Regions from separate parts of the Geobacillus sp. TFV-3 genome, predicted to be linked through region 3. Evidence: predicted binding sites of a transcription regulator. Region 3 holds the regulator's gene; each other region holds the start of a gene.
What was found. The regulator LexA, encoded in region 3, represses DNA repair genes until DNA is damaged. The targets are predictions, from matches to a motif close to CGAACATATGTTCG.
Positions count from the first base shown of each region.

Region 1 (10,194 bases), 560 kb from region 3:
GCGCGGTCGTACAAAGCGCGCAAATTCGCCTGCCGCTGCCTGCCGCCTGGCAGTGCGCCGACAAAATCGTAAAATTGCGTATCGCGGTACAGCTGCCAAATAAGGTCAGCTAATGAGCGGCGGCGCGCCATCGTACGCCAGCCCTCGAGCCGCTCTAAGAAAACCGCCGCTTTCCTTTGGGTGTTGGCCTCTTCTTCCGTTTCCGCCGGCTTTTGCCGAAATGAACAGAGCGCTTCATAAAACGTGCCTTTTGGATCGGCAAGGCGAATCATGGCGAGTTCGTTCTCGTCAAAGCGAAAGAGCGGCGACCGGAGCACCGCGGCGAGCGGAATGTCTTGGTGCGGGTTGTCGATTACTTTTAACAGCGAGAGCATGACGGAAATTTCCGTCGCCTGAAAGTAGCCGGACGATAAATCCGCGGCCGCCGGGATGCCTTGCGCCTGCAACTGCTCGATCATCTGCGGCGCATTCGTCATCGAGCGGACAAGGATGACGATGTCACGGTACATGGCGCGCCGCGGCTGCCCGCTCGAACGATCGTATACATAAAACGGAGCGGAAACGATCTCTTTGATTTTTTTCGCCATCAGCCGCGCCTCGAGCTCCGCCGCTTCCCATTCAGCCGCTTCCTCTTCGTCCTCTTCTGCCGCACGCTGCCGGTTGATGATCATGACTTCCGGCGCCGCATCCTCCCTTTCCGGGTAATCGGCGCCGTATTTCAACTGCGCCGCTTCGTCGTAAACCATTTCGCCGACGGTTTCCCCCATGAGTTGCGCAAACAGAAAATTCGTCCCGTCAAGCACTTCGCGGCGGCTGCGGAAGTTGCTCGCGAGATCGATTTTCATCCCCCCTTCTTCTCCGTCGGTGGTGAATCGTTTGTATTTATCCAAAAACAGCATCGGCTCGGCAAGGCGGAATCGGTAAATCGACTGTTTCACGTCACCGACCATAAACAAATTGCCTGTTCGTTCGCTCCCTTTTTTCACCATCTGCAAAATCGCTTCTTGAACGAGGTTCGTATCTTGATACTCGTCAACAAGCACTTCATCAAACTGCGCCTGGTATTCCAAGGCGGCGGAGGAAGGCTGCCATTCGCCCGTTTCTGGATCGCGCCGCCGCAAAATATGCAAACAATAATGTTCCAAGTCAGAAAAATCAACGATGCCTTTTTCCCGTTTCGCCGCTTGGAACATGACGGCAAAACGGCGGACGAGGGCAGCGATCGTTTCAACGATCGGCTTCATTTCCCGCATATGGCGGAGCCAAACGGATGGATCGAGCGAAAACACATTGTCGCGCAGCGCTTCCATTTTCTTTTTCGCCTGATCGCGCAGCGACTTTGTTTCATCGATCAGCCGCCCGTCATAATCCTTGCCGCGGCAAGCCGGCAGCCGCCCAAACGACAGCGTCTTGAGCGCGCGATGCAGCTCAGCCCACGGCCCGGAAAGTTGCGCCTCTAACTTGGCGATCATCTCCAGATCTTCGCGCAGCCGCTCCACGTACGGACGCGGTCCACCCGGTTCTTCCGCAAGCTCAAGCGCCCTTCGGATCAGCCGTTTGGCCGCCGCCAGCTCCATCGCGGCATGTTGCGCGATATAGCGGGCTGCTGGCAGCGTCTTTATATCTGTTCGTTCGTCAACATCATACTTCGAGGTCAAACCCGCCAACCATTCATCTGGTTCCGGATGGGAGCGGGAAAATTCATAAAGGGACACAATCATCTCCTGCAGCTCCGCATCGCTCCGGTCGCCCGTATAGGCATCCACGACAGCAAAAAACCGCTCGTTGTCCGGCTTTCCGTATTCCTCCTCGAGCAGCTCTTCAAGGACATCCTCTTTCAACAGCTCGATTTCCGTTTCATCCGCGATGCGAAACGATGGATCCAAATCAAGCAAATAGTAATATTTGCGAATGACATCCAAGCAAAAGGAATGGAGCGTCGAGATCGCGGCACGAGGAAGCAGGCTGAGTTGACGCCGCAGATGGAGCGAATGCGGACGTTTGGCCAATTCCCGCTCAAGCGCCTCGCCGATTCTCGCTTTCATCTCTGCCGCAGCCGCGTTGGTAAAGGTGACGACAAGCAGCCGGTCGATATCGACCGCTCCTTCTTCCGCCGTCACTTTTTGGATGATCCGTTCGACGAGAACGGCCGTTTTTCCCGATCCAGCCGCGGCGGCGACGAGAATGTCCCGGCCGCCGGCGGCGATCGCCTTCCATTGTTCATCCGTCCATCGGCTCCCAACCGGCTTCGGACGAATCGTGGCGTTCATCATTCTTCCTTCCCTTCCGCTAGTTTTTCCATGACCGCTTCCTTCGTCTGCGGAGCAAGCTTCCGGTATTCGTTGCCGGAGAGTGCCTCATCAAATTGGCAGACCGGTTTGAAGGCGCAAAACTCGCACGCCGTTTTGTCTTTCAACTTGTACGGGGCGATCGACACGACGCCGTCGGCGATTTGCCCGCCGATGTCGATGAACAAGCGGCGGACATGCTCGCGGAGCGCGGCAAAGTCGGATGGACTCGCCACCGATGAACGCGAATGGATCGACCCGCTTTTCGTGAGCTGAGCAGGCACAATGAGTGACCATTGTCCGTCTTCCGTTCGTCTGTCCATCAGCCGGATCGCCTCGACATCAGCTAGCAACAGCCCGCGCATCCGAAACGGTTCCAGCAGCTTTTTCGCCATTTCCACCTCATCATCCACCCATTGCTTCGCTTGAACGATCGGATTGTGGATGTGAAAATAAAGCACCCCGGCTGGCAAAGCTGGCTGCCCGACAAGCTGTTCGGCATACGTCAGCACGATGTCCAGATAGGTGAGCATTTGCAGCGCCAGGCCGTAATATACTTCCGTCAAATCGAGCGTTTTCGCGCTCGATTTGTAATCGATGATGCGAAGAAGCACTCCTTGGCTGCTTTCCGCTTTATCGACGCGATCGATCCGCCCAACAAGCTCCATCACTGTTCCGTCGGGCAGTCGAAACCGAAGCGGCGGCAGGTCGCCATTGGGGCCGAATGACAGCTCAAGCCCGATCGGAACGAAACCGCTCGCCCGCGCATGCTCACTTAACACATGGGTTGTACGGGCAACGACATGTTTCAATTTTCGTTTCATATATTCATAGCGATGAGAGCTTGAGAGCACTTGCTGCTGGATGAGCGGGACGATTCGCTCGACCGCTTCGGCCGACAGCCGTTCACAGTCTGGTCTTGACAATTCGCGCCAATCAAGATGCTGTTCGCGCAGCCGGTCGGCGATTTGCTTGATGGCGGCATGGAACAATTGCCCAACATCTGGCGCCTCAAGTCGGAAAACGTTGCGTTCTTTCAACCGCAGCCCGTGCGATGCGAAATGGGCGTACGGGCATTTTTGAAACTGCTCCATGCGCGAGACGCTCGCCTGAATTTTTTGGCCATACAGCCGCTGGCTCCACTGTTTTTTGAGCGGCGTCGCTCCGTTTGTATAAAAGAGCGCGGAGACGGCATGCCGCACCTGCTCCTTCCAGTCCCGATGGCCGATGAATGTGTTATACACATCCCACCAAAGCGGATCGATGCCGTAGTTGCGCTTCCATGCTCGGAGCTGGCTGATCAAATACGTTTGCGTCGCCCGCGGCGCAGTCACGAACGCCTCTGCTTTTTCTGCCGGGGCGTCGAACGGGTCGTTGCCGCACAGATGCACCGGCGCATGCGGAAACAGTTCCGTAAGCTGCTTGATGAGCAGCGACGGCATCAACGCTTTCCCTTCCCCATCAGCAAGCGGATATGTAACATACAGCCGCTGGCTTGGACAAACAAGTGCCAAGTAGACAAAAAATGGGTCATAAAACAGCTGCTCCCGCCCTCCCGGAGCGAGCGCCACCCCCAACTCACGCAGATGCTCGCGCTCCACTTCCGCCATCAGCCCGTCTTCCTTCACTTTCGCTGGAATAACGCCATCGTTGGCGCCGATGACGAACGCATACTTGATGTCAATCAAACGAGAGCGATCAAGCTGAGCGACGATCACCTGGTCCATCGCCGGCGGCACAAGGGAGAACTCCAACCGATCGAGCCCAGCTTCGATAATCTTGACAAACTCAGCGAGCGGCAGTGATTCTGTCCCGAGCATTTCTACATATTGGTCAAGCAAATCGACGACGGCGTTCCACGCCTGTTCATGCTGGCGCGCTTCAACGAGGCGGCCGTCCGCTTCCGCTTGCGCGCTCATTTTCTCTAGTTTTTTTGGAATCTGCAATTCTTCCAAAAACAGATATAATGCCATACAAAACCCGCGTCCGTCCTCCGCCCGGCGCAGGCGGCGCTCCAACCGGCGAAGCGGAGCGGCCAACGCCTCACGCCATTCATTGAGCTTGTCCTCAAACTGCCGCTCTTCGTCCGTCTGTGGTGCGTTCAAACCTTCAAGCGCCTGATAGCGCCGATACGTCCAGCGCTCATTGTTTGTCCACTTATCTCCTTTGATTCCGTAAGCAAGCACATAGTTTTCGAGCTTGTCGGCCGCCTCGCGCCACATGACCAAGTCTCCGTCGGCCGGAAAAAGCAAATCCGTTTTCACCGCCCGAAACACTGCTTCATATCGCCAGCGCGTCACGACCGTCTCTAAGGCAGCGCGCACGAGTTCAATGAGCGGGTGGTGGTGCATCGGTTCTTTTTCATCCATAAAATACGGGATCCCAAAATCAAAAAACACCGTTTTCACCAGATCGCGGTACGCCTCCGTCTGGCGGATGATCAGCGCAATGTCGCGATAGCGCGCCCCTTCATCGCGGACAAGGCGGATGATTTCGCGTGCGACCGCCTCGATTTCCGCTCGGCGATTGGACGCCTCATAAAGATGGACGGCATCGGTCTTTGCACCATATGGAAGCAACGGGCGGCGGTGAAATTGCGCCTCAAGATGAACGAGCGCCCTGTCTTCATGGCGGAGGTTGGCCGAAAGCACGATCGGCTCTTCGATCGCAATCTCATTGCTTAGCGCCAACTCCCTCAGCTGGCGGTACGTTTGCGCCGGCAAATAAAAGAGATGAAGTTCGTCCGGCATTCCGTCGTCATACGGACGGTCGATCGTCAAACAAACGGTGACGCGCCGGCAATGGCGAAGAAGCTGTTCGATGATCATATATTCTTGCGGCGCAAAATGATGAAAGCCGTCGATGTAAATATCGGCATCCCGCAAATAACTTGAGCGCGGAATATGCTCAGCGAGCAAGCGCAAATAATCTTCCGAATCAAGATAGTGGCCGATAAGACTCCGCTCAAGTTCCTCATACACGAGCGCCACATCGTTCAACTTGTCAGCGAGCAAGCGTCGGCCCGGCTGGTTTGGCCCATCCTCGAACGCCTCGGCATGTCGGCGGAGTTCGCCCGGCGTCAGGCAATACCGTTTGCATTCGGCGATCATTTCGTTGAGCTGCTCGATAAAACCATGTTTGTCCGCCGCGCGGCCAAACAGTTTCAGCTCTTGTTTGCGCTGCTCAATAATTTTGCGGATCATCATCTGCACGCCAACATCATGAATGTGGTACCGGGTCATGCCGCCTGTTTCCTGCAGTACGCGCCAAGCGAGGCGGGTGAAGCTGAACACTTGGGCGCGAATCATCCCGCCCACTCCCTCGGTATGTATCAACGCGTATTCGCATTGAAATGTCATTTGCTCCGGAACGAGATAGACGATCGCCCTTCCTTTTGGATCCTCTTGCAGCTGGCGGCGAATTTCTGCAAGGCAGACAGCCGTTTTCCCGCTTCCCGACCGCCCGAGCAAAAACCGCAGCGACATTGTATCCACCACCATTCGTTTCCTTTATTTGTTTTATTTTAGCACATACGTTCGCTTTTGGGAAGAAAAAACGCCCTTCCGGCTGCGGGTTATATGGAGGCAATCTGAAACGTTAACGTTTGTTTCTTTTTGTGAAGCCAGCCGACATGTCAGCGACTGTCGGACGACTGAACAACCTCGCTTCGAAGGATCCATTTATTGGTCTCCGAAGCTTCAATTCGTTATAGAAGCGGAAGACTTCTTTCGAGATGAAGGTTAAAACTGAAAGGCGAACTGTTTAAACGGCCAGTAGCGAAAGTCCACCTTGCCGACAATTTTGTTGATTTTGACAAACCCAAAATGGCGGCTGTCCCAGCTGCTAAGCCGGTTGTCGCCAAGAACGAAAATGCAGCCGGGAGGCACCCGTGTTTTCCCGGTCACCTCCTCAAGCGTAAAATCCCCGGTCAGCCTGCCGTCAAGCAGCTTTTGCTTATACGGGCGCAAATACGGTTCGTCAACTTTTTTTCCGTTGATATACAAGATGTCATTTTTGTACGCGATCCGATCGCCAGGCAGGCCGATAACCCGCTTGACGTAATCTTCGTTTTTGTTGGCGTGAAAAACGATAATATCGAACCGGCGAATAGGCCCGATGTCATAGGAAAGCTTATTGACGATCAACAAATTGCCGCTCTCTAGCGTCGGCATCATCGATTTTCCTTCCACCACGTAATTGCTGAACACGAACAACCGAAGCGTGGCAACAACGCAAACGGCAACAAACCATGGCCATCGGCGGCCTCGTTTTTCTTTTTGCTTGGTCACTCCCCGCCCTCCTCGCCGCCTTGTTCTTCCGTCAACGAAAATCGCGCTTCCACCCGTTTTCCGGCGTACCAAAGCAACAGAACGACTGCGGCGATCATCGCTGTGCGCAGCGGCTGACGGATGAGCGCCTTCAAGTCATAGCCGATAAAACTGATTGTAAACACCATGATCATCTTTCCTAGCAGCACCGCCAATATAAACTGCTGGCGGCTGATGCGCGACAGTCCGGCGACAATATTGACAAGCGCCGACGGGGTGAACGGAAAGCAATACAATAAAAACAGCGGACCAAATCCATGTCGCTCAATCCAATGCATAAACTGCCGCACTTTGGGATGGCGGCGGACAAAATGAAAAAATCGCTTTTGTCCCACCTTCCGCGTCAGCCAAAACACGATGAGCGAGCCAAGTGAAGCACCTAGCCAAGAGATAAGAAACCCTTTCCATAGTCCAAACGCCGCTGCGTTCGCCATCACGAAGACGAACATGGGCAAAATGGGAAAAAACGACTCAAGCAACGTCGCTGCGATGCCGGGAAGCACGCCGAAAGAGCGGTATTGTTCGAGCAGGGAAAGGATGCTGTCGAGCGTGAACCATTGTTTGATTGTTTCCATATCCATGTCTATTCCCCATTCAAATGCCGTTTATATTTTTTATTTTACACGTCCAGACGCTTAATTTGAACTCATCTTTCGGAAAAACCATTTTTATCAATTTGTTCAGCTAACTCTGTTTTTCTTGCTGCATGCGAAATATGTATTGGAGTTTGCGCTCTCTCGCTTCCATCCGTTCGGACAGTTTCGTCCGGAGTTGCGCCGTTTTGTATAATTGATTGATAAACGATTTGTAGGAAACGTCGAGGAGTACGCTTTTTCCGTTGCGGAAATAAACAACGGTCCGCTCATATTTGGCAGGCTCATACTGGCAGACATGGATGTGCGAAAGCCAAACGCAGCGGGAATCGCGTGGAGAGGCGGTTGGAAATACGTAAATTTCATTGGCTGGTTCGATGGCAATCGGCGCTTTATGGGTGATGCCGATGACAGCTTTTGTCCCTTCTTTTCTCCCTTGAAAGCTGCTTCCGTAGTAATCGCAACTATGTTTAATAATGTCAATGGGCGTCTGTTTGATGATATATTCGCCGTCCTCTTCAATGACTTTCGCGTATACATCGCTGTTGACAAAGTACGGGAGAACCGCCATCGTATAACGGCTTACGACGAAATGTTTCAGCACAATGAACTCATTGACTTTCATCCGTTCATCTCCTCCCATGATCAACTGAATCACTACTCCTATCATACCATTAGGAGTCATATTTTTCTATATTTTGAAAAAAGTTAACGAAAAAACCCATGACGAATGTCATGGGGGATGTCAGGAGTTTTCAAACGTTTGACCGATCTCTTTGGCAGCCAAATATTCATTCGCCTGTTCCAAGGCGGTATGTTCGCCGACGGAGTCGCCAGCATACGTCTCTTCATTCATCGACCATTGCTCAAAATGAAGATCCGTGCTGACGCGAAACTCAGCAGGCATCAACTCCGGCAGGTCGCCTTGCTTCTTTTCCATCACATCGCCTCCTTGTACTCCATAGGATGCGTCATTTTTTCCTTATTATGCGATGGAAACAAGGTGGCTGTTCGTCTCAAACAAAAAAGCGCCCGGCCAAGCCGGGCGTCCCTTTGCTGATGATCGGCATTAGATGGCTGTAAACTGCTCCTCTTCGGTCGATCCTTTCAAGGCGACTGTTGACGATTGGCCGCCGGAGATCACTTGGGCGACTTCGTCGAAATAGCCCGTGCCGACTTCGCGCTGATGGCGCGTCGCCGTGTATCCGTACCTCTCGGCGGCAAATTCCGCTTGCTGCAACTCGGCGTACGCCGCCATGCCGCGTTCTTTGTAGCCGCGCGCCAGCTCGAACATGCTGTAGTTGAGCGCATGGAAGCCAGCCAAAGTGACAAATTGAAACTTGTATCCCATTTTGCCGAGCTCTTGCTGGAAGTTGGCGATCGTTTCGTCGTCCAATTTTTTCTTCCAGTTGAACGACGGAGAGCAGTTGTACGCCAGCAGCTTGCCTGGGAATTTTTCATGAATGGCTTCGGCAAACCGGCGCGCCTCATCCAAATTCGGCTCACTCGTCTCGCACCAAATGAGGTCGGCATACGGCGCATAGGCAAGCCCGCGGGCGATCGCTTGATCCAAACCAGCTCTTGTGCGGTAGAAGCCCTCCGGTGTCCGCTCGCCGGTAATAAACTCTTGGTCGCGCGGGTCGATGTCGCTTGTGATCAAGTCAGCCGCGTTCGCGTCGGTGCGGGCGATGAGCACCGTCGGAACCCCCATGACATCGGCGGCCAACCGCGCCGCAATCAAGTTGCGAATCGCCGTCTGCGTCGGCAAAAGCACTTTGCCGCCTAAATGGCCGCATTTTTTCTCCGATGACAGCTGATCTTCAAAATGGACGCCAGCCGCTCCGGCTTCAATCATTGCCTTCATGAGCTCAAAGACGTTCAGTTGGCCGCCGAACCCCGCCTCAGCGTCAGCGACGATCGGCACAAAGTAGTCCACGTCCCCGCTGCCTTCTAAGTATTGAATTTGATCCGCGCGCTGCAACGCTTGATTGATTCGCTTGACGACATGCGGAACGCTGTTGGACGGATACAGACTTTGGTCCGGATACATCTGCCCAGCGAGGTTGGCATCGGCCGCCACTTGCCAGCCGCTTAAATAAATCGCCTTCAAGCCCGCTTTCACTTGCTGCACCGCTTGATTTCCGGTCAGCGCGCCAAGAGCCGCGACATAATCCTCGGTATGAAGCAGCTTCCACAGTTTTTCCGCTCCGCGCCGAGCGAGCGTATACTCGATATCCAGCGAGCCGCGCAGTTTAATGACATCCTCAGCGCTGTACGGACGGACGATCCCTTTCCAGCGCTCCTCATTTTTCCAACTTTCTTCTAATTGCCGGACACGTTCAGCAAATGACGCCATGTTTCCTTCCCCCATCTCCCTATTGTTATACTACATTGTTTTCATTTACGATTTTATTATATAACAGAAAAACAAAAGTGCAAGCCTTTTTTTGAAACTTTTTTCAATTGGGAAAATGGTCGTATATTGTTCATAAACATCGCGATTTTTTCGTTAATCTTTTTGATATGATCATATTAAGGAGTGATGAATGGTGAAAAAATGGTATACGTTAGCTACCCTTCTTGTCATCATCGGCATCAGCGTCGGCATCCTGTACTTTGCTGTCTACCAGCCATCGACGATGCGGCTTCCAAATGACGTGACGATGGAAACAGCATGGGGAAAATCATACGAGTTTGGCGACCTTCCGCCGAAAGTGCGGCTTGTCGAGTTTATTTACACAAACTGTCCGGATGTTTGTCCGAACACGACAGCGCAAATGGCAAAACTGCGCGATCGTTTGAAAAAAGCCGGGGTATTTGGGAACAAGGTGGAATTCATCACGATCACGATCGACCCAGCGCGCGATACGAATGAAAAACTGCAAACATATGCCCGTACGTTTGGAATCACCAGCGACGGGCAAGGGTGGGTGTTTTTGCGCGGCAGTGAAGCGGACACGAAAAAAGTAGCGGATGCCTTCCACT
Region 1 covers NZ_MPSP01000001.1:2,711,143-2,721,336, forward strand. Annotated here, with positions in the region: gene addA (helicase-exonuclease AddAB subunit AddA) at 1-2,270, opposite strand, end outside; gene addB (helicase-exonuclease AddAB subunit AddB) at 2,270-5,773, opposite strand; gene lepB (signal peptidase I) at 6,029-6,577, opposite strand; gene BJQ97_RS13690 (TVP38/TMEM64 family protein) at 6,574-7,197, opposite strand; gene BJQ97_RS13695 (competence protein ComK) at 7,301-7,834, opposite strand; gene BJQ97_RS13700 (hypothetical protein) at 7,955-8,149, opposite strand; gene aceA (isocitrate lyase) at 8,279-9,565, opposite strand; gene BJQ97_RS13710 (SCO family protein) at 9,759-10,194, shown strand, end outside.
Region 1: a site for LexA is predicted at 5,814-5,827, ahead of addB (helicase-exonuclease AddAB subunit AddB). Genes of this name have one in related genera too.

Region 2 (10,194 bases), 820 kb from region 3:
GGCGGCCTTCATAGGTCGAGGTCGTTTCCCATACCCGGTGCGTGGCGCCGTTTCTCTCCGCCAAGGCAAAAGGTTCGCTCCACGGGATGTGGGCGGAATCGGCCTCGGCCAATGCTCGTTTCAGTTCTGTGCCTCCTTCCGCTGGCAACGAGGGAAAGAAAGCGGTTGGAAGCTCCAACAAAAATACGGCTGCCCTCATTAGCCGGTTTCCCGGCCTTTCGGCAGCCGCTTGTCTGCTCAGGACGCGATTATTCGCTGTTGTTGCCCTCATCGTCTTGGTCGTGATTTTGATCATGGCCTTGGTCATCGTCATCTTGATCATCGCTGGGTTGCCCAGCATTTTCTCCTTTGTCCTCGTCTTGTTTGACAGAAAGTTTCCGCGCTCGGCCGCTTCCGTATTTCCACTCGAGTTCAAGGCGGAATGGAGTGTCAAGGGAAAAGAGAGTTTGGATTTTGGCGATTACTTCATCGTTTGACAGCGACGGCGAGGCTCATCTCGAACGGCGCGATGCGGCCCGCATCACAGAAACGCCGGTTCTTCGCCTCGCAACGAACAAAGGATCGCGGTTGATGCTCATCGACTTGCCAAAAGAGGTGTGAAAGCGTTTCGTTTTGTGCGGCTCTTTGGCTTGGCCGCCATTTCCGATCCGGCCAAGAAGACGGATCAAGAAGGGGCATCGTTCGCCGGCACGGCGAGGGGTGCCTCTTTTTTCCGCTCTGTATGAGTTGAGAAATCAACAAGGAGCGTGTAAACTAGTAAAGGATAGACAACGCACTAGCATACTCGGTACAAGCCTGACATATGATGGAGATAAAGGCATGGCACGGCGTGAGGCGGTGCTTTTCCTTTTCGTTTTTGTAGAAGCCGCCGTCGTTTAGGCGGAAGAGGCGTCCATTTGCTTCGCCGAAGGAAGAATGAGGAAAGCCCCCTTCTTGCGCCGCTGCAGGCAAGCGGTGGGGAAGGTCAAGCATAGGGTGAGGAGGAAGCAACGTGAAAAAATCGACGACGGCCGCATTGATGGCCATATCGATGCTCATTGGGGCGGGGGGGGCGTACGCTGGCCTCCAGCTGGCGGACCGCCCGACGGACGGCTCGCTTTCGACGATTGTTTCGAATGAGCCGTCCAAGTCGACGAGCGAAAGCGAAGAGATGAAAAAAATCCGGCAAGCTTATGAGCTCATTAAGAATCGGTACGTCGAGAAAGTGGATGAAGAAAAACTGACGGAAGGCGCCATTCAAGGGATGATCAACACGCTCGATGATCCGTATTCCGTCTACATGGATGCCGAAACGACGGAGCAGTTCAACGAATCGCTTGACTCGTCGTTTGAGGGGATCGGCGCGGAAGTGAGCATGATTGACGGCAAGGTGACGATCGTCGCCCCGATCAAAAACTCGCCGGCGGAAAAAGCGGGGCTGAAGCCGAATGACCAAATTTTGCGCGTCAACGGAGAAAGCCTGGAAGGGCTTGATTTATATGAAGCGGTATTGAAAATCCGCGGCAAAAAAGGAACAACAGTGGAGCTTGACATTTTGCGCCCCGGCGTCAAAAACGTGATGAAAGTCAAAGTCGTCCGCGACGAAATTCCGATTCAGACGGTGTATGACTCGATCAAAACGTACAACGGCAAAAAGGCGGGCTATTTGCAAATTACGTCGTTTTCGGAAAACACGGCCGCTGATTTCAAAAAGAAACTGGCGAAGCTGGAAGCCGAGCATATTGACGGCTTGATCATCGATGTGCGCGGCAACCCGGGCGGCTATTTGCAAAGTGTTGAGGAAATTTTGAAGCAGCTCATCCCGAAAGGAAAACCGTATGTGCAAATTGAAGAGCGCGACGGCGACAAGCAAAAATTTTATTCCGATTTAGCGGAGAAAAAGCCGTACCCGATCGTGGTGTTGATTGACAAAGGAAGCGCATCGGCGTCGGAAATTTTGGCGGGAGCGCTGAAGGAAGCGGGCGGCTACAAGCTTGTCGGCGAGACGACGTTCGGCAAGGGGACAGTGCAGCAGGCAATTCCGATGGGCGACGGCAGCAACATTAAATTGACGCTGTACAAATGGCTGACACCGGACGGGCATTGGATTCATAAAAAAGGGATCAAGCCGGATGTGGCTGTGGCCCAGCCCGATTACTTCCATGTCGCTCCGCTTCATGTGGAAAAACCGCTTCGGTATGACATGAACGACGAGCAAATCGCCAATGCGCAAAAAATGTTAAAAGGGCTTGGCTTCAACCCAGGCCGCACCGATGGCTACTTCAGCAAAGAAACCGAACAAGCCGTCCAAGCGTTCCAAAAAGCGAACCAGCTGCCGGTCACTGGGCGCATCGACGAAGCGACGGCGGATGTGCTGCAGGCAAAAATCATGGAAGCCGTCCGCGATCCGAAGCATGATGTGCAGCTGAAAAAAGCGCTTGGCGTGTTGTTTCCGTCGTAAGCAAACCAATGATGGCGGGCAAAAGGAACAAAAAAGAAAAGGGTGCCTCTGCAAAAGACGAGGCGCCCTTTTCATCATATTCCCCGTAGATGATCCGTGGCTTCCTACAGGCGGGCTGGCGTTTTCTCCCTTTCTGACGAAAGCGGCAGCTGCACTGTTTTTTCGATCGCAAACCGCGGCCGTCGTTTCACTTCTTGATAAATTTTCCCGATATATTCCCCGATGAGGCCGAGGCTCATGAGCACGAGCCCGCCGATGAACCAAACGGAAATCATGAGCGACGTCCAGCCCGATTCAGCGTGTCCAAGAAATTTGACGATCAGCGCGTACAGCCCGGCCGCTCCACTGATGAGAAAGGCCAAAAAACCGATGAGCGTAATGGCGCGAATCGGTGCGACGCTCAAGGATGTGATGCCGTCAAAGGCGAAGGCGAGCATCTTTTTGAGCGGATATTTCGACTGTCCAGCCCACCGCTCATGCCGGTCGTAAAAGACGCACGTCGAGCGGAAGCCGACGAGCGGAACCAACCCGCGCAAAAAGAGATTGACTTCCGTGTAACGGCTCAGTTCATCGAGCGCCCGCTTGCTCATCAAGCGGAAATCGGCATGGTTGTAAATCAGTTCGATTCCGAGCGCCTGCATGAACCGATAAAAGGCTTGGGCGGTCGTACGCTTGAACCACGTGTCGGTCTTTCGGCTCCGCCGCACGCCATACACGATGTCATAGCCTTCGCGATATTTTTGCACAAATTCGCGGATCGCCTCGACATCGTCTTGCAAATCGGCGTCAATGGACACGGCGCAATCGGCGTACGCGCGGACGGTGTCAAGCCCAGCGAACAGCGCCCGCTGATGGCCGACGTTGCGAGCGAGCTTCACACCGGAGACAAACGGGTTGCGCTCGCTTTCTTCTTCAATGAACGCCCACGTCCGGTCGCGGCTGCCGTCGTCGACAAACACGATATGGCTGCCGATGGCGACTGCTCCTTCTTCGAGCAGTTGCTCAAGCAAAGCGGTCAGGCGCCGGGCCGTTTCCGGCAGCACGTCTTCTTCGTTGTAGCATGGGACGACGATGGCTAACAACGGTTTGTCCACCATGTTTCTTGCCTCCCTTTCACTCCACTTCGTATACATAAATTTTCCAGACTGACTGTCGATCAGTGAACGCCCGCAAGAAGCGGAGATGGATGTCGCTGGCGTTTTGAATCGGGACGGAGGAAAAAATGTACTTGCCGCCAAGCTGTTTGAACGCCTTTGTGTCGATCTCGAAATGACGGATGACTTTATGCGAGCGTTTCGTGAACATGTAATGTTTCCCGAGCTCTGCCGAAAACAAATAGACGCGGTTGCCCCAATGGTCGAAATAGTCTTTCAGCACCGGGCTTTTGTCCAATTCTTTGGCGATGATGCCGCGAAACTTCCGCTTATACGATAACGGGTAAAAATTGTTGTACGTATCGAGTGTATAAAACCCGTTGTATTGAGCGATGGCCGGGTGAAGCCCAACGCTGGCGACGCGGTAGGACGATACAGGCTTGCCGATGTATTTCTTGATTTTGGTAAATAAATGTTCGGAATAAAACTGCTCGAACGACGGCGTGCCAGCGAGGCGATAGCGGATTTCCTCGTTGAACCCGCCAAGCAAAAGCAGCTGCAGCGCCAAGGCGATCGGTACGAGGCGCCGCCATGCGGTCCGTTCCTTGGCTAAGATTTGCAAGGCCAAGGCAAAGTCGACGTAAATGACCATCGGCCTCAAAAAATGGAAGCGGGCGAAATTGAACGTATTCAAAAGTGAAATCCGTTCTTTCAGCGGCTGCCACCCTTTGTAAAACCAAAACGCATACCAAGCCGATAAGGCGATGTTCAACCAAAACAGCAAAAGGAAGCGCCGCTCCAATGGCCCGCGCTGGCGGCGGCGCAAAACGAGGAAAAACGCCGCCCAAAGAACCGGCAGGATGATCGGCCCATGAACGGTCATTACGTGCGTATGGCCGAGCACATAGTTTTTTAACGTCAACCGAAGGCAATGGACGAAGCTGAGCCGCGAGGAGAGAAACTCGTTCCGGCTCGTCGGTTCGCCGCTGAAGACAAGCGAGTACACGAGGCGATACTCGATGGCCAAAAACAAGCTTGTCATCAGGGCAATTGCGGCGAAAAACCGCTTGTTCCACCGCTTGCGGACAAAGCCGTCCCACAACCAAACAGCTGTCATAGCAGCCAAGAAAAAGAAAAACCCGAGCACAAAGCTGGCGTAAAACGGAAGCAAGATGATCGCAAGCCATTCCTTCCATGTCGCTTCTCCGTTGCGGATCGAAAGAAACGCCCAAAGCGCCAGCGGCATGCCGAGCGTGCTTAACATGCCGGACGGCCAAAACGGTGTCAGCGCAAAAGCAAGCGCCGCCCCGACGCGAATGAGCCATGATTCGGGAGCAGGCAAAAAATGTCGTCTTAGCAGCCAATACATGCCAAGAAAGGCGAATATCCTCGTGATCGTCTGGCTGATGGCATACGCCGTCATGGACGGGAACAAAGCGTGCAGCCAAACGATGCCGCTGAATTCGGTGCCAAACGCGTTGCGCGGCAACCCGTTGATCACTTGCGGGATGACGGCATCAAGCGGGCCGAATAGTTGGCCGCTGCGAACGAGCACGCGGTACCAGGCGATGTTCGAATCCATATTGTCGTGCACGCGAATATGGGCGTGTTCGCCTAAAATGTAAAGCGGAGAAAGGTAGAGAGCCAATACGATGAACGCGATGGCGACCGCTTTTCGTTCTCTTTGTTCCATCTCGCGCGCCTCCTTTCCCATACGGGAAGATTGCACAACGTGATCCATTATAAACCGCTGGGATTAAAAAAGAATAAGAAAATTGTAAAGAAGTAGTGAAGGAAAAAACAAAAAAGAAAGTGCCCCAACGCGCAGCGATCACCGCAACATGCGCGCGAAACACTTTCATCAGACGATATTGGGCGCTTTTGGCGGTCCAACCCGCCTAAACCCTTTAGGCAAACAGCCCCATCACGCGCCCCCAGCCGCGCCGTTTCCGTTTCGGTTGTTCTGACGGATCGCGCGGGGCCGGCGGTTGTTGATTCAGCTGCTGCTCGAGGCGGGCGACAAGCTGCTCCAAGGAGGCAAGGCGGGCGGTCATTTCCTCCATCTCCCGGCGGTGGTGCAACAGTTGAATGGAGACGACGTCATCTGCTTTTTGCTCCAGCTGTTTTTCAAGTTGGTCAAGGCGCGAGGAAACGCGGTCCATTTCCGGCTCGATATATTCTTGGAACAGAGTGTGAATGGGAACGTTTGGCGGCGTTGTCGAAGGACGGCTAGAGGCCGGCGGCGCTTCAGGTGTTGCTTTTGGCGGCGCTTCCATGGCGGCGCCTTGTTCAAATTTGACCCGTTCGAGCAAGGCGATCGTTTTTTCATCAAACAAGTAGTGGCCAGCCTCGTTTTTCCGCAGCGGAATGTCGTATTTGCGCACCCAGCGCTGGATCGTTTTCGGCGATACACCAAGGCGGACAGCGACGTCGGACGTTTTCAATTCCATCGTTTCACTCCTCCTTGTTTCGTCTTGTTTATACTTTTTCCTCTGCATCTTTGAAAATCCTTCCCGGCCGACAAAACTAGTGTTGATTCGGCAAAGAAAGTGGAAAACAGCGAAGATTCGCCATTCGCGAAAAAAGATGGCGGTGGGCATGGGAATTGGCCATGCCATTTGGTAGAATAGAAAATAAAGAATGATGAACGACGCAAGGGGTGAAGCGGATGGCAACATGGTGGCTGGAATGGTTTGAGGGCGTCGCATCGGTTTGGCGGCAGCCGCTTCTTTATTATGGCGCTGCGCTCGCTTTGGCCATCGGTTGGCGGCGGGTGAAGCGGGAGCGCCGAGATTTTCATGTACGTGTCTACAACCTATGGAACGAATGGCGCGGGCTTTGGACGAAAGGATGGATGGCGGGAGCGGTGTTGTCGGCGGCGGCCGTCGGCATCGGGATCGCGGTGCCGCAGGAAGCGGTTTGGACGGTGACGGTGCTGACGGTGCTCTTGAGTTTGACGATGGAAGTGCGGTTGTTGTCGCCTGCTTATACGGTTGGCGGCGCGCTTCTCGTGTTCGGTTTGGCGGAGCAAAGCAGCGCGTTGTCCCGCTGGCTTCCCGATGGCCTGGCGGCGGCGCCGGCTTTGGCGGTGTGGCTTGCGTTGCTTTTGCTGTCGGAAGGATGGCTCATCATTCGCACGCGAAACGAGGCGGCCTCTCCGCAGCTCGCCAAAAGCAAGCGGGGGATGACGGTTGGCCTGCAATGGACGCAGCGCCTTTGGTTTGTGCCGGTTGTGCTGCCTATATCAGGGGGCGCGCTGCCGCCGGCTTCTTGGTGGCCGTTCGTTTCGACGGGAGACGGCTATTCATTTTGGCTCGTGCCGTTTCTTCTCGGCTTTTCCCAGCGCCGCCAGCACATGCTGCCGGCGGAAACGGCGCGCGCGGAGGGGCGGCGCGTTGTCTGGCTGGCGTTTGTTGTCGCCCTATTGGCCGCTTCCGGCATATGGTATCCACCGCTGGCGGTGGCGGCGGGGGCTATGGCCATCATCGGCCGCGAATGGATCGCGTTTTCCGGGCATCGCGCCGACCGCGCACGCCCGCCCCGCTTTGCCCGCCATCCGCACGGCTTGGTGATTGTCGGCGTGCTTCCCGGCTCAAAAGCGGAAAAAATGGGGCTTTCGACCGGAGAAGTCATCATCAAAACAAACGGCGTCCCGGTGCGGAGTGAAACCGAGTTTTACGAGGCGCTCCAACGCAACCGTGCGTTCTGCAAGTTGGATGTCGTCGGACATAACGGCGAAGTCCGCTTCGTCCAAGGAGCGCTCTATGAGGATGAGCATCATGAACTCGGGCTGCTGTTCGTCCGTGATCGGAACGCCTCAGCGTCTGAAGCTGTTTCGTAAAGGAGAATGGACCATGTGGTTTTTAGCGGCACTCATCATTCCGTGTCTATTGGTGCTGTTGTTTGCGCGGGTGACGTACAATCGGTACATTGCGGTGCTGTTGACGACGGCGCTGCTTGTCGCTTCCTACTTTAAAGGCTATACGGACGAGCTGCATGAAATCGTTGCTGACATTGCATCGACGATCGCCGGCTTTCTTTGGGCCGGTCGCATGCTCGACCATCTGAAGCAAAAATGAAGCGGCGTTGTCGGTTCAACCGTCTGTTTTTGGAAAAAGGCATCGCCGGCTGAACCTCGGATTGTCGAAACGGAACGGAGCGAAGATGCGGACCTTGGGCATGAATGGGTCCGCTTTTTGGCGTCTTAGCGAATGGAAATCGCTGTGTAGATTGATGCGAATATGAGTTCGCGTTTTTGATGCATTGATCATAGCGATGTGATACAATGGGGAAAGATGGTACGAAGGAGGAGGCGAAACGGTGGAGGACCGTTTTCAATTAGTGTCGCCATACGAACCGCAAGGCGATCAGCCGCAGGCGATCGCCAAGCTCGTTGACGGCCTGCGCCGGGGAGTGAAGCATCAAACGCTGCTTGGAGCGACGGGGACGGGCAAAACGTTTACGATCTCGAACGTGATCGCCCAAGTCAACAAACCGACGCTCGTCATCGCTCACAACAAAACGCTCGCTGGCCAATTGTACAGCGAGCTGAAAGAGTTTTTTCCGCACAACGCCGTCGAATATTTTGTCAGCTATTACGACTACTATCAGCCGGAAGCGTACGTGCCGCAGACGGATACGTACATTGAAAAAGACGCGAAAATCAACGATGAAATCGACAAATTGCGGCACTCGGCGACATCAGCCTTGTTTGAGCGCCGGGACGTGATTATCGTTGCAAGCGTGTCATGCATTTACGGTTTAGGGTCGCCGGAAGAATACCGGGAGCTCGTCGTCTCGCTGCGCGTTGGGATGGAAATCGAGCGGAACGCGTTGCTTCGGCGGCTCGTTGACATCCAATACGACCGCAATGACATCGATTTTCGGCGCGGCACGTTCCGCGTCCGCGGCGATGTTGTCGAAATTTTCCCGGCGTCGCGCGATGAACATTGCATTCGCGTCGAATTTTTCGGCGATGAAATCGAGCGCATCCGCGAGGTGGATGCGTTAACCGGCGAGGTGCTCGGCGAGCGCGAGCATGTCGCGATTTTCCCGGCGTCGCACTTTGTCACGCGCGAGGAGAAAATGCGGCTCGCCATTCAAAACATCGAACAAGAGCTGGAGGAGCGGCTCGCCGAACTGCGCGCGCAAGGGAAGCTGCTGGAGGCGCAGCGGCTTGAGCAGCGGACGCGCTATGACCTTGAAATGATGCGCGAGATGGGCTTTTGTTCCGGAATCGAAAACTACTCCCGCCATTTGGCGCTGCGGCCGCCGGGTTCGACGCCGTATACATTGCTTGACTATTTTCCGGACGATTTTTTGATCATTATTGATGAGTCGCACGTCACCTTGCCGCAGCTGCGCGGCATGTACAACGGAGACCGGGCGCGCAAGCAAGTGCTCGTCGACCACGGCTTCCGCCTGCCGTCGGCGCTTGACAACCGGCCGCTCACGTTTGAAGAGTTCGAGCAAAAAATCAATCAAATTATTTACGTCTCGGCGACGCCGGGGCCGTACGAGCTCGAACACAGCCCGGGCGTTGTCGAACAAATCATCCGCCCGACCGGGCTTCTCGACCCAACGATCGACGTCCGCCCGACGAAAGGGCAAATCGACGATTTGATCGGCGAAATTCGTGAGCGCGTCGAGCGGGACGAGCGGACGTTGGTCACAACGTTGACGAAAAAAATGGCCGAAGACTTGACCGATTATTTGAAGGAAGCCGGCATCAAAGTCGCCTACTTGCATTCGGAAATTAAAACGCTCGAGCGCATTGAAATCATCCGCGATTTGCGGCTCGGCAAATACGATGTATTGGTCGGCATCAACTTGCTTCGGGAAGGATTGGACATTCCGGAGGTGTCGCTTGTCGCCATTTTGGACGCCGACAAAGAAGGGTTTTTGCGCTCGGAGCGCTCGCTCATTCAGACGATCGGCCGTGCGGCGCGCAATGCGAACGGCCATGTGATCATGTACGCCGATGCGATTACGAAATCGATGGAAATCGCCATTCAAGAGACGAAGCGGCGCCGCGCCATTCAGGAAGAGTACAACCGGAAGCACGGCATCGTGCCGCGCACGGTGAAAAAGGGCATTCGCGACGTCATCCGCGCGACGTATGCGGCGGAAGAGACGGGGACGTACGAGGCGAAGCCGGCGGCAGCGATGACGAAACAAGAGCGGGAAGAGCTGATTCGAAAGCTCGAAGCGGAAATGAAAGAGGCGGCCAAAGCGCTCGACTTTGAACGGGCCGCCCAGCTGCGCGATATCATTTTCGAATTGAAAGCGGAAGGGTGAACGGAATGGATAAAATTATCGTCAAAGGGGCGCGCGCCCACAACTTGAAAAACATTGACGTCGAAATCCCGCGCGGCAAACTCGTCGTCTTGACCGGGCTGTCCGGATCGGGGAAGTCGTCGTTGGCGTTTGATACGATTTACGCGGAAGGCCAGCGGCGCTACGTCGAATCGCTGTCGGCGTATGCCCGCCAGTTTTTAGGGCAGATGGAAAAGCCCGACGTCGATGCGATTGAAGGATTGTCTCCGGCCATTTCGATCGATCAAAAAACGACGAGCCGCAACCCGCGCTCCACGGTCGGCACGGTGACGGAAATTTACGACTACTTGCGGCTGCTGTTCGCCCGCATCGGCCGTCCGTTCT
Region 2 covers NZ_MPSP01000001.1:2,970,860-2,981,053, reverse strand. Annotated here, with positions in the region: partial or broken gene BJQ97_RS18255 (IS1634 family transposase) at 1-124, opposite strand, end outside; gene BJQ97_RS17480 (hypothetical protein) at 87-476, shown strand; gene BJQ97_RS15210 (hypothetical protein) at 454-600, shown strand; gene BJQ97_RS15205 (S41 family peptidase) at 992-2,440, shown strand; gene BJQ97_RS15200 (glycosyltransferase family 2 protein) at 2,545-3,537, opposite strand; gene BJQ97_RS15195 (DUF6044 family protein) at 3,554-5,227, opposite strand; gene BJQ97_RS15190 (MerR family transcriptional regulator) at 5,442-5,984, opposite strand; gene BJQ97_RS15185 (PDZ domain-containing protein) at 6,203-7,375, shown strand; gene BJQ97_RS15180 (CsbA family protein) at 7,389-7,613, shown strand; gene uvrB (excinuclease ABC subunit UvrB) at 7,855-9,831, shown strand; gene uvrA (excinuclease ABC subunit UvrA) at 9,837-10,194, shown strand, end outside.
Region 2: a site for LexA is predicted at 7,771-7,784, ahead of uvrB (excinuclease ABC subunit UvrB). Genes of this name have one in related genera too.

Region 3 (10,194 bases):
AATGGAGCAAGCTGTACAACAGCATCGACCCGTGCCCGGCCGACAAGACAAACCGGTCGCGGTTGAACCAGTTTGGATTCGCCGGGTTATGATTCATAAATTTCGTCCAAAGCGTGTACGCCATCGGCGCCGCGCCCATCGGCATGCCCGGGTGCCCAGATTTCGCTTTTTCGATCGCGTCAATCGACAGCGTTCGAATCGTCGTAATCGCCAACTCCTCGATTGAATGCGCCATCGTCTTCCTCCCTTTCATCAACATGGTGTCATTTACTATCATATAGAAAATCGATCGGCTTGTACAACGTTATTTTCCGGGCCGCCCCTCTTTCGATCGTTTAATGGAAGCGCCGCCGCTGGCTTTCCTTTAATTTTTTCGGCGTCACGTCGTTGCCGGTTGGGTCAATGACCGTCACCGTATGCAGCATATCGGTCATCGTCTTGCGGAACGCTTGAATGTATTCGCGGCGCAGCTTCGCTTGTTCCAGCGTCTCCTCGGCCGACAAGCCGCCGGTTTTCGCTTTTTTTGCCAGTTCATTGATGCGGGCTAATTTATGTTTGGCAAGCATTGATCATCTCTCCTATCTGCCATATTCTCACTCTGTTTTATCTTATCTGATCAACCAGGAAAATGGCAACGATGGCATCTTCGTTTCCTTTTGCCCGCTCACCGCTTTAGGGCCAGGCGCCGCACACAATCAACACCGCCTTTGTTGCTCGTCCATATATTCCTGGTAACGGCGATGGACGGTCGCCTTGGACGCCTCGTAGCCAAAGCTTCTCAGCGTCGCGGCAATATCAGCAAACGTCAGTCCGCGCTCGCGCAAGCGGACGATCTCCTCAACCGGCAGATCGATTCGGTCGCGCCCGGCGTTTTCGCCCCGGCGCCTTAAGTTCCGCTCCGGCCGGTAGCCGCGGGCGATGGCCCGCTGCATGCCGCGCTTAATTTTGGCGTTATGTATTTTTCTTTGGTACTCCTCGACAATAGCGATGATGGATAACACCATCTCATCGGCCTCCGACAGCGGCATCTCCCCGCGATGGCTGGCGCTGTATATTTTCACCCCTTGCTTTTTCAAGCAATGCAGCACCGCCATGCGCGCATGGCCGCGCCCAAGCCGCGTTTCATCTTGAATGAGCAGCACATCGACCTCGCCTTCCTCGCAAAGCGAAAGCAGCTCCAACACGCCGTCGCGGTCGGCTTCATAACCGCTCGCCTGCTCAGCGATCACTTTGACGACTTCCAATCCACACTCGGCCGCCAGCCGCTCGAGCTCATCTCGCTGCCTCGCGAGCGACGTTTCCTGTTCAGCTTTGTCCGTGCTGACTCGGCAGTAAATGACCGCCCTCATGGCCCATCCCTTCTTTCCATCACTGATTGACGGCCACCGAGCCGCCCTGCTTTGATTTTAACACAGGAATGACAATTTGTTCACCGGCGGCAAGGCGCGGGCTCGGCAAATGGTTGGCATCGACGACCCAGCGGATGAACTCATCAGGCGGCATATGATGCTCCTGCTCGTACTGTTTTGCCAGCCCCCAAAGCGTATCGCCGGGAGCGACCGTGATCGTCACGTATTCTTTTTTATCGACCGGGCTGCTGGCGTAAACGAACCCCGCCAACACGAGCGCAAACAAAAATGAAAACAGAAAGTAATGCAGCAACGTTTTCTCCATTTCCCCCACCCTTTTCCAGAATGTTTGTTCGCTTGCTTTCATTATAACCAAGAACATTTGTTTGTGTCAACAAAAAATTCGAACTTATGTTTGTTTTTTCATCTTCCTCATGGTATAATGAAAGCAAACGATGTGGCGAGAGGTGTTAAAGAATGACGAAACTATCGAAACGGCAACAGCAAATTTTAGAGTTTATTAAACAGGAAGTAAAAACAAAAGGCTATCCTCCGTCGGTGCGGGAAATTGGGGAAGCGGTTGGACTGGCGTCAAGTTCGACGGTCCACGGGCATCTTGCGCGCCTAGAAAGCAAAGGGTACATCCGCCGCGATCCGACGAAGCCGCGCGCCATTGAAATTTTGGACAACGATATGACCAAGGAGAGAGAAAAAGAGGAGATCATCTCGGTGCCGATCATCGGCAAGGTGACAGCCGGCCAACCGATTACAGCGGTGGAAAACATCGAAGGCTACTTTCCGCTGCCGAAGCGGCTCGCCGTCGGCGAGGAGCAGGTGTTTATGCTTGAAGTGATGGGCGACAGCATGATCGAAGCCGGCATTTTAGACGGCGACTACGTCATCGTCCGCCAGCAGTCATCGGCCAACAACGGCGACATCGTTGTCGCCATGACGGAAGACAATGAGGCGACGGTGAAGCGGTTTTTCAAGGAAAAGGATCACATCCGCCTGCAGCCGGAAAACGCCCATCTTGAGCCGATCATCGTCCGCGACTGCACGATTCTCGGCAAAGTGATCGGCGTCTATCGCCTGTTCGACTGACTCGTGCCGGCCTGCGCCCATAAAAAAAGCTGCCCTGAAAAAAACGGGGCAGCTTTTTTTATGAATCAGTAGAGTTCCATATATTGGTCCAATTCCCATTGATGAACCGTTGTCCGGTACATATCCCACTCAATTTCTTTCGCCTCGACGAAATGCTCGAATAAATGTTTGCCGAGCGCATGAACCATCACTTCATCCGACTTCAAGTTTTCCAACGCTTCATGCAGCGTTGCCGGCAAATCGACGATGCCTTCTTCGAGCCGTTCTTCTTTCGTCATGACGTAAATGTTTCGATCCACTGGCGCCGGAGGAGTGAGCTTGTTGCGAATGCCGTCAAGCCCAGCGGCTAAAAGCACCGCCATGGCCAAGTATGGGTTGGCCGACGGGTCAACGCTTCGCACCTCAATGCGCGTGCTCATGCCGCGCGAAGCGGGAATGCGGATGAGCGGGCTGCGGTTGCGCGCCGACCAAGCGACGTAGCACGGCGCCTCATAGCCTGGAACAAGCCGCTTGTACGAGTTGACGGTCGGGTTCGTCACCGCCGTAAAGTTCGGCGCATGCTTCAGCACGCCCGCGATAAACTGCCGCGCCGTATCGCTCAACTGCAAGTCGCCGTTCGGATCGAAAAAGGCGTTTTCACCGTTGCGGAACAGCGACAGGTTGCAATGCATTCCTGAACCGTTGATCCCAAAAATCGGCTTCGGCATAAAGGTCGCATGCAATCCGTGTTTGCGGGCGATCGTTTTGACGACGAGCTTAAACGTTTGAATGTCGTCGCACGCTTTAATCGCATGGGCGTATTTAAAATCGATCTCATGCTGGCCCGGAGCGACTTCATGATGGGACGCTTCGATTTCAAACCCCATTTCCTCAAGCTCGAGCACAATGTCGCGCCGGCAGTTTTCCCCGAGATCCGTCGGCGCCAAATCGAAATAGCCGCCGCGATCGTTCAGCTCCATCGTGGGGTGTCCTTTTTCGTCAAGCTTGAAGAGGAAGAATTCCGGCTCAGCTCCTAAGTTAAAGGCGTTGAAGCCGAGCGCTTCCATCTCTTTCAGCATCCGCTTTAAGTTATAGCGCGGACAGCCTTCAAACGGCGTGCCGTCCGGGTTGTAAATGTCGCAGATAAAGCGGGCGACTTTTCCTTTTTCTGCAGTCCACGGGAAAATGACGAACGTATCCAAGTCCGGATACAAATACATATCCGACTCTTCAATGCGGACAAATCCTTCGATCGACGACCCGTCAAACATAATTTTGTTGTTAAGCGCTTTCTCCAGCTGGCTGATCGGAATTTCGACGTTTTTGATCGTGCCCAAAATATCGGTGAATTGCAGGCGGATGTACTTGACATTTTCCTCTTTGACGATGTGTAGAATGTCGTCACGCGTATATTTTGCCATGTCCAAACTCCTCCCCGGCTCGGAAATCATTTTCCGTCATTAATGAAAGAAGCGAGCGAGATCTCCCTGGCGAAGCGATGCGCGCTGGAACCGGCCGGCCTGCAGCAATTCATTCCGCAAAATTTCGCGCAGTTCTTCGTCCGACAGCTTCGGTTTTCCTGCTTTTTCGACTTTCTCCGCCTGCCCGTGGCGCCCTTCCTCCCGCGCGGCAAAAATTTGCTTAATGCCCGCCAAGTTGACTCCTTGGTCGATCAAATCTTTAATCTCGAGCAAGCGGTCAATGTCATTGAGCGAAAACAGCCGCCGGTTGCCTTCCGTACGCGCCGGCGTGACGAGGCCATGTTCTTCATAATAGCGGATTTGCCGGGCCGATAAGTCGGTCAGCTGCATCACAATCCCAATCGGAAACAATGGCATGGAACGACGAATTTGGCTGCTCATGCCAATTCCTCCTCGCTTTTGATACCTTTATTTTACCATAATGTTAGGAAATGAGTCAATGAAACGTGACGTTTCCTCACAAACAAATCAACCGCTGTTCAAGCAAACGCTCAATGGCGGAACAGACGGCGATTTTCACATGCGAATACGTCAATCCGCCTTGCACATACGCGACATATGGGGGGCGCAACGGCCCGTCGGCCGTCAACTCAATGCTTGCCCCTTGGACGAACGTGCCGGCGGCCATGATCACTTTGTCTTCATAGCCGGGCATGTCGCTCGGATACGGAGTGAAATGAGCGTTGACTGGGGAGGAAGCCTGAATCGCTTGGCAAAACGCCACCATTTGTTCCGGATCGTCAAAACGGACGGACTGAACCAAATCCGTGCGCTTCGCCTTCCATGATGGCGAGGTTTTTAGTCCGATCCGCTCGAGCATCGCCGCCGTAAAAACCGCCCCCTTGAGCGCCTGGCCCACGGTGTGCGGCGCAAGGAAAAAGCCTTGATACATATCCGGCAAGCTGTAAAGCGACGGACCGACTTCCGCTCCAATGCCCGGCGAGGTCATCCGATAGGCGCACGCCTCCACATATTCCCGCTTGCCGACAATGTAGCCGCCCGTTTTCGCCAATCCCCCTCCCGGGTTTTTAATGAGCGAGCCGGCCATCAAATCGGCGCCGACATGGCATGGCTCTTTCTCTTCGACGAATTCGCCGTAGCAATTGTCGACAAACACGACGACATCCGGTTTGATCGACTTGACGAATGCAATCATGTCGCCGATCTCTTCGACAGTAAACGACGGCCGGTCCGCATAGCCGCGCGAGCGCTGAATGCCGATCATTTTCGTCCGCTCGTGGATCGCTTCGCGAACAGCTGGAAAGTCGACTGATCCGTCTTCTGTAAGCGGCACGCTCCGGTAGCTGATTTGAAATTCTTTCAACGAACCGATGCCGCGGCCGCGGACGCCGACGATTTCCTCAAGCGTATCGTACGGAGCGCCCGTGATGTAAAGCAATTCATCGCCCGGGCGCAACACGCCAAACAGCGCGATCGCAATCGCGTGCGTGCCGGAAATGATTTGTGGCCGTACAAGGCCTGCTTCGGCGCCGAAGACGTCGGCGTAAATACGGTCGAGCGTATCGCGGCCGGTATCGTCATAGCCATAGCCGGTCGACGGGATGAAGTGGGCGTCGCTCACTTGATGGCGGCGGAAGCTCTCAAGCACGCGGTATTGGTTGACATCGACCCGTTCATCGATGCGGTGGTGAATCGGCGCGATTTGTGCTTCGATTTCCTCGATGAGAAGAGCAATCGTTTCTCCGTGTTTCCATTGCGTCCAAAACATAGATGAACCCTTTCTATCGTTGGAATGGTTGCAGCTCCCCATACAAGGGGTGCGTTGGCAGCACGTACCCTTGGCAGTCGTACGTGCCACCTTGCTCATTATAGTGCCATTCGTGCAAAATGGTGTCCGATTTTAACCGAGCGAGCAATTTTCCTTCACGGCTTGGGATCGACACGTCGTAACAGGCCATTTGCTGTTTCACCGCCGCTTCAAGAAAATAGCGGAGCCGATCAATGTCGACGGCGGACAGCGCGCTCATCACGATGGAAGCAGTTGTTGTCGGAATGAATTCCGGCGTTTTTTGATCACTTTTATTGTACACCGTGACCATTGGAATGGAAGAAGCCCCCAATTCAGCGAGCAGCCGCAACACCGTCCGCTCGTGCGCGGCGTAGTCCGGATGCGACGAATCGACGACATGGAGCAACAAATCGGCCTCTTTCACTTCCTCAAGCGTCGAGCGGAACGCGGCGACGAGCGTCGTCGGCAAGTCTTGGATGAACCCAACCGTATCGGTGACAAGCACCGTGTAGCCGCATGGCAAGACGCATTTGCGCGTCAATGGGTCAAGCGTGGCAAACAGCAAATTTTCCTCGAACGAATCCGCAGCGGTCAGCCGATTGAAAATCGTTGATTTGCCGGCGTTTGTGTAACCGACGAGCGCCACTTGAAACGCTTGGTTTTTTTGCCGACGCTCGCGGTACCGCCCGCGATGCTCGGCGATGCGCCGCAGCTCAGCTTTAATGTCGTCAATGCGTCGGCGAATATGGCGGCGGTCGGTCTCCAGCTTCGTTTCCCCCGGACCGCGCGTCCCAATGCCCCCGCCCAAGCGGGATAGCGCCTCTCCTTGGCCGCTAAGGCGCGGCAGCATATACTCCAGCTGGGCGAGCTCGACTTGCAGCTTCCCTTCTTTTGAGCGGGCACGCCTTGCAAAAATGTCTAAAATCAGCTGCGTCCGGTCAATCACTTTCACCTCGCCAAGCATTCTTGTCAAATTGCGCGCTTGGCTTGGAGAGAGCTCGCTATTGAAAATGACGACGTCCGGCTCCAGCTGCTTGACCAACGCGGCGAGCTCTTCCGTTTTCCCTTTGCCGATATACGTCGCCGGGTGCGGCGCTTCACGTTTTTGCGTCAATTCTGCCACAACCTCGCCGTTCGCCGTCGCAACGAGCGAAGCGAGCTCCTCCATCGAATAGCGAAACCGCTCATCGTCGACGCCGGCGAGCTGGCAGCCGACAAGGATCGCTTGTTCACGGCTCATGGCATCCCCCTTCCTTTCCCTCGCGGCGAACATGTTCCCTACGTTCATGATACCAAATTCCACCGTTGGTCTGCTAGTTCGTTCCAAAAAAACGATTGATTTTCCGCCGCTTTTGCCTCTACAATGATACAAGAACACCGCACGGAAAGGAACAGCAAGAATGACGTGGGAAGTATTGAGCATTATCGGCACGGTCGCGTTTGCCATCAGCGGGGCGATCGTGGCGATGGAAGAGGAGTACGATTTGCTTGGGGTGTACATTTTAGGGATCGTCACCGCCTTTGGCGGCGGGGCGGTGCGCAATTTGCTGATCGGGGTGCCTGTGTCGGCGTTATGGGAACAAGAGCCGCTCTTTCTTGTCGCTTTGGCGGCGATGACGGTTGTGTATTTGTTTCCGAAGCAAATGCTGCCGCCGTGGAAGCGATGGGGCAACTTTTTTGACGCCCTTGGGCTGTCGGCGTTTGCCATCCAAGGAGCGCTGTATGCCGTCAAAATGGGGCATCCGTTAAGTGCGGTCATCGTCGCCGCGGTGTTGACTGGAAGCGGCGGCGGTATTATCCGTGACGTGTTGGCGGGAAGAAAGCCGCTCGTGCTGCGCGCAGAAATTTATGCCGCCTGGGCCATTCTCGCCGGCCTCGCCATCGGGCTGAAATGGGCCGAGTCGCCCGTTGAGCTGTATGTGCTGTTGATCGCCGTCGCCGTCCTCCGCATTTTGTCGTACACATACGGCTGGAAGCTGCCGCGGCGGGCGGTTGGAGAAAAAGTGGGCGGACAATGATAAAACGGCAAAAGCAACATCTACTCATTGATTCGTACGAAAAGATAGACAACTCCTCGCTTTTGGTTTGCTGACGCCTTCCTTACGCACTTTGCTCGCTTCGCACCGCCACGATCACCCCAACAACGATCAGCGCCCCGCCGAGCCAAAACGAGATTTGCTCACGACGTACATCCCGCCCCAAATGCTGGCGGCAAGCGATAAATACAAGGAAGCGAGAACGGGTTGTTTCATGGCATGGATCCCCTTCGGCTTTTTGTCTATTTAGAGGCCGCAACTTTTTTCGCAAAAGCCACCCTGGCAAAGCGACACAAAAACCTTTGCCAGCTGCATTACACTTCGCTTTCTTCCGGAGGAAACACCGAGGCGAGCGAAACGGTTAAATCCGGCTGCCAAAAGGAAACGAGTTCATCGCTCGGTCCGAAGACAGCTCGCTGTTGAAATCGCCCATCTTGCCGGCTGAACACTTCGACTGTCCAGTTGCTCGGATCCACAATCCAATATTCACGCACCCCATGTTTTTCGTATAAATGGTACTTCTGGTTTCGATCGCGTAAAGCGGTGCTTGGCGACAGAACCTCAACAATCAGATCGGGAGCTCCTTTCATTCGACGGCTGCGGATTTGCTCAGTCCGGCAGACGACCGATAAATCCGGCTGAACGACTGTTTTCGCCGTCCGTTCCGGCTCTTCGGGATCAAGCTGAATGTCAAACGGGGAAAGGATGACATGGCAGCCGCGCGCTTGGAAATACGAAGCTAAAGCCAAGTGCAGCTGTCCAACAACATATTGGTGCGCAAACGAAGGAGAAGCCAGTAAGTATGGAACACCATCAATCAGTTCCCAATTTCCTTCCCAATTTTCAATATCACTATACGTGTAAAACGGTTTCTCCTTTTGCACAGCGCTCCCCCTTTCACTTTGTTTTCTTTCATCTTATCACACGGCTTCGACTCTGTCCTATATTTTTGATTTTCCCATCACGAAAGAAAAAAACAGCGGCCGGTCGGCTTGCTGGCCGCCACCGCTGTCCAATGCTTCGTCAACCTGCTTTTTTCACGCCTTGCTCTTACTCCCGCTCGATGATTGTGGCTGTCGCCATCCCGTGGCCGATGCAAATCGTCAATAGACCATAGCGGCCGCCGCGCCGTTCAAGTTCATGGACGAGCGATGTCATGAGCTTCGCACCGGTCGCGCCGAGCGGATGGCCGAGCGCGATGGCGCCGCCGTTGACGTTCACCTTCGAAAGCGGGGCGCCGATTTCCTTTTGCCAGGCAAGTACGACCGGGGCGAACGCTTCGTTGATTTCAATGAGGTCGATGTCATCGATCGCGAGGCCCGCTTTTTTCAGCACTTGCCGCGTCGCCGGGATGACGCCGTCAAGCATGTACGTCGGATCCGAGCCGACGACCGTCTGCGCGACGATGCGCGCTTTCGGCTTCAAACCGAACCGCCTCGCCGCCTCCCGTTCCATTAAAAGCACAGCGGCCGCCCCATCGCTCATTTGACTCGCATTGCCGGCGGTGATGACGCCGTCTTCTTGAAATACCGGCTTGAGCGCGGCGAGCGCTTCCGGCGATGTGTCGGCGCGCGGGCCTTCGTCATCAACGACGAGCATCTCCCGGCCGTCGCGGTCAAGCCCTTTCACCGGGACGATTTCGGCGCGAAACTTCCCTTCGCGCAAGGCCGCCAAGGCGCGCTGATGGCTTTCGTACGCGTAGGCGTCAAGCTCGTCGCGCGTCAAGCCGTATTTTTTGGCGATCCGCTCAGCCGAGACGCCTTGGTGGATGAATTCGTATTTTTCATGAAGCGACGGCGGAATCGTCCGATCGTTGCCATCGCTTAAAATCGGCACTTTCGTCATGCTTTCGACCCCGGCCGCGATCGTGACATCCATATCCCCGGAGCGGATTTCCTGGGCAGCGAAATGGATCGCCTGCTGCCCCGAGCCGCACATTCGATTGATTTGCACGGCGGGCACTTCGACTGGAAACCCCGCCTCAAGCGCCGCCAGCCGGCCGATGTTGTATCCTTGTTCGGCGATCGGCGTCACGCAGCCCATGACGATGTCTTCGATCACCCGCTTGTCGATGCCTGCTCGGCGCACGACTTCATCGAGCACCACCGCGGCCAAATGGACCGGATGAACATCCCGAAAGACGCCGTTCCGCTTGCCAACAGGCGTCCTGACCGCTTCGACAATGACCGCTTCACGCACCATTTTCTCCCCCTTGTTGTTTTTTTGTCATCGCCATGCCTTGACGGTGCAAACCGCACCTTTTATCCAATGGCGCCCGCCGACCGATAAGCCGCGGGCGCTGCCAAATGGGCGCGTTTCTGCTCTCATGGCCTTTCCTGTGAAATAGCGCTTGTTCATTTTGTATACATGTAAAACCCTTTTCCCGTCTTCCGCCCTAAATGCCCGGCTTCAACGAGCTTGCGCAAAAGCTGCGGCGCCCGGAATCGATCGCCGTACGCTTCCGTCATGTTTTCGCTCACAAACAGGAGCGTATCAAG
Region 3 covers NZ_MPSP01000001.1:2,150,032-2,160,225, forward strand. Annotated here, with positions in the region: gene tkt (transketolase) at 1-235, opposite strand, end outside; gene BJQ97_RS10840 (DUF896 domain-containing protein) at 336-566, opposite strand; gene BJQ97_RS10845 (YneB family resolvase-like protein) at 696-1,349, opposite strand; gene yneA (cell division suppressor protein YneA) at 1,369-1,674, opposite strand; gene lexA (transcriptional repressor LexA) at 1,827-2,450, shown strand; gene glnA (type I glutamate--ammonia ligase) at 2,516-3,850, opposite strand; gene BJQ97_RS10865 (MerR family transcriptional regulator) at 3,890-4,291, opposite strand; gene BJQ97_RS10870 (methionine gamma-lyase family protein) at 4,368-5,639, opposite strand; gene hflX (GTPase HflX) at 5,653-6,900, opposite strand; gene BJQ97_RS10880 (trimeric intracellular cation channel family protein) at 7,061-7,678, shown strand; partial or broken gene BJQ97_RS10885 (DMT family transporter) at 7,835-7,912, opposite strand; gene BJQ97_RS10890 (Uma2 family endonuclease) at 8,011-8,580, opposite strand; gene BJQ97_RS10895 (thiolase family protein) at 8,747-9,898, opposite strand; gene BJQ97_RS10900 (3-hydroxyacyl-CoA dehydrogenase family protein) at 10,051-10,194, opposite strand, start outside.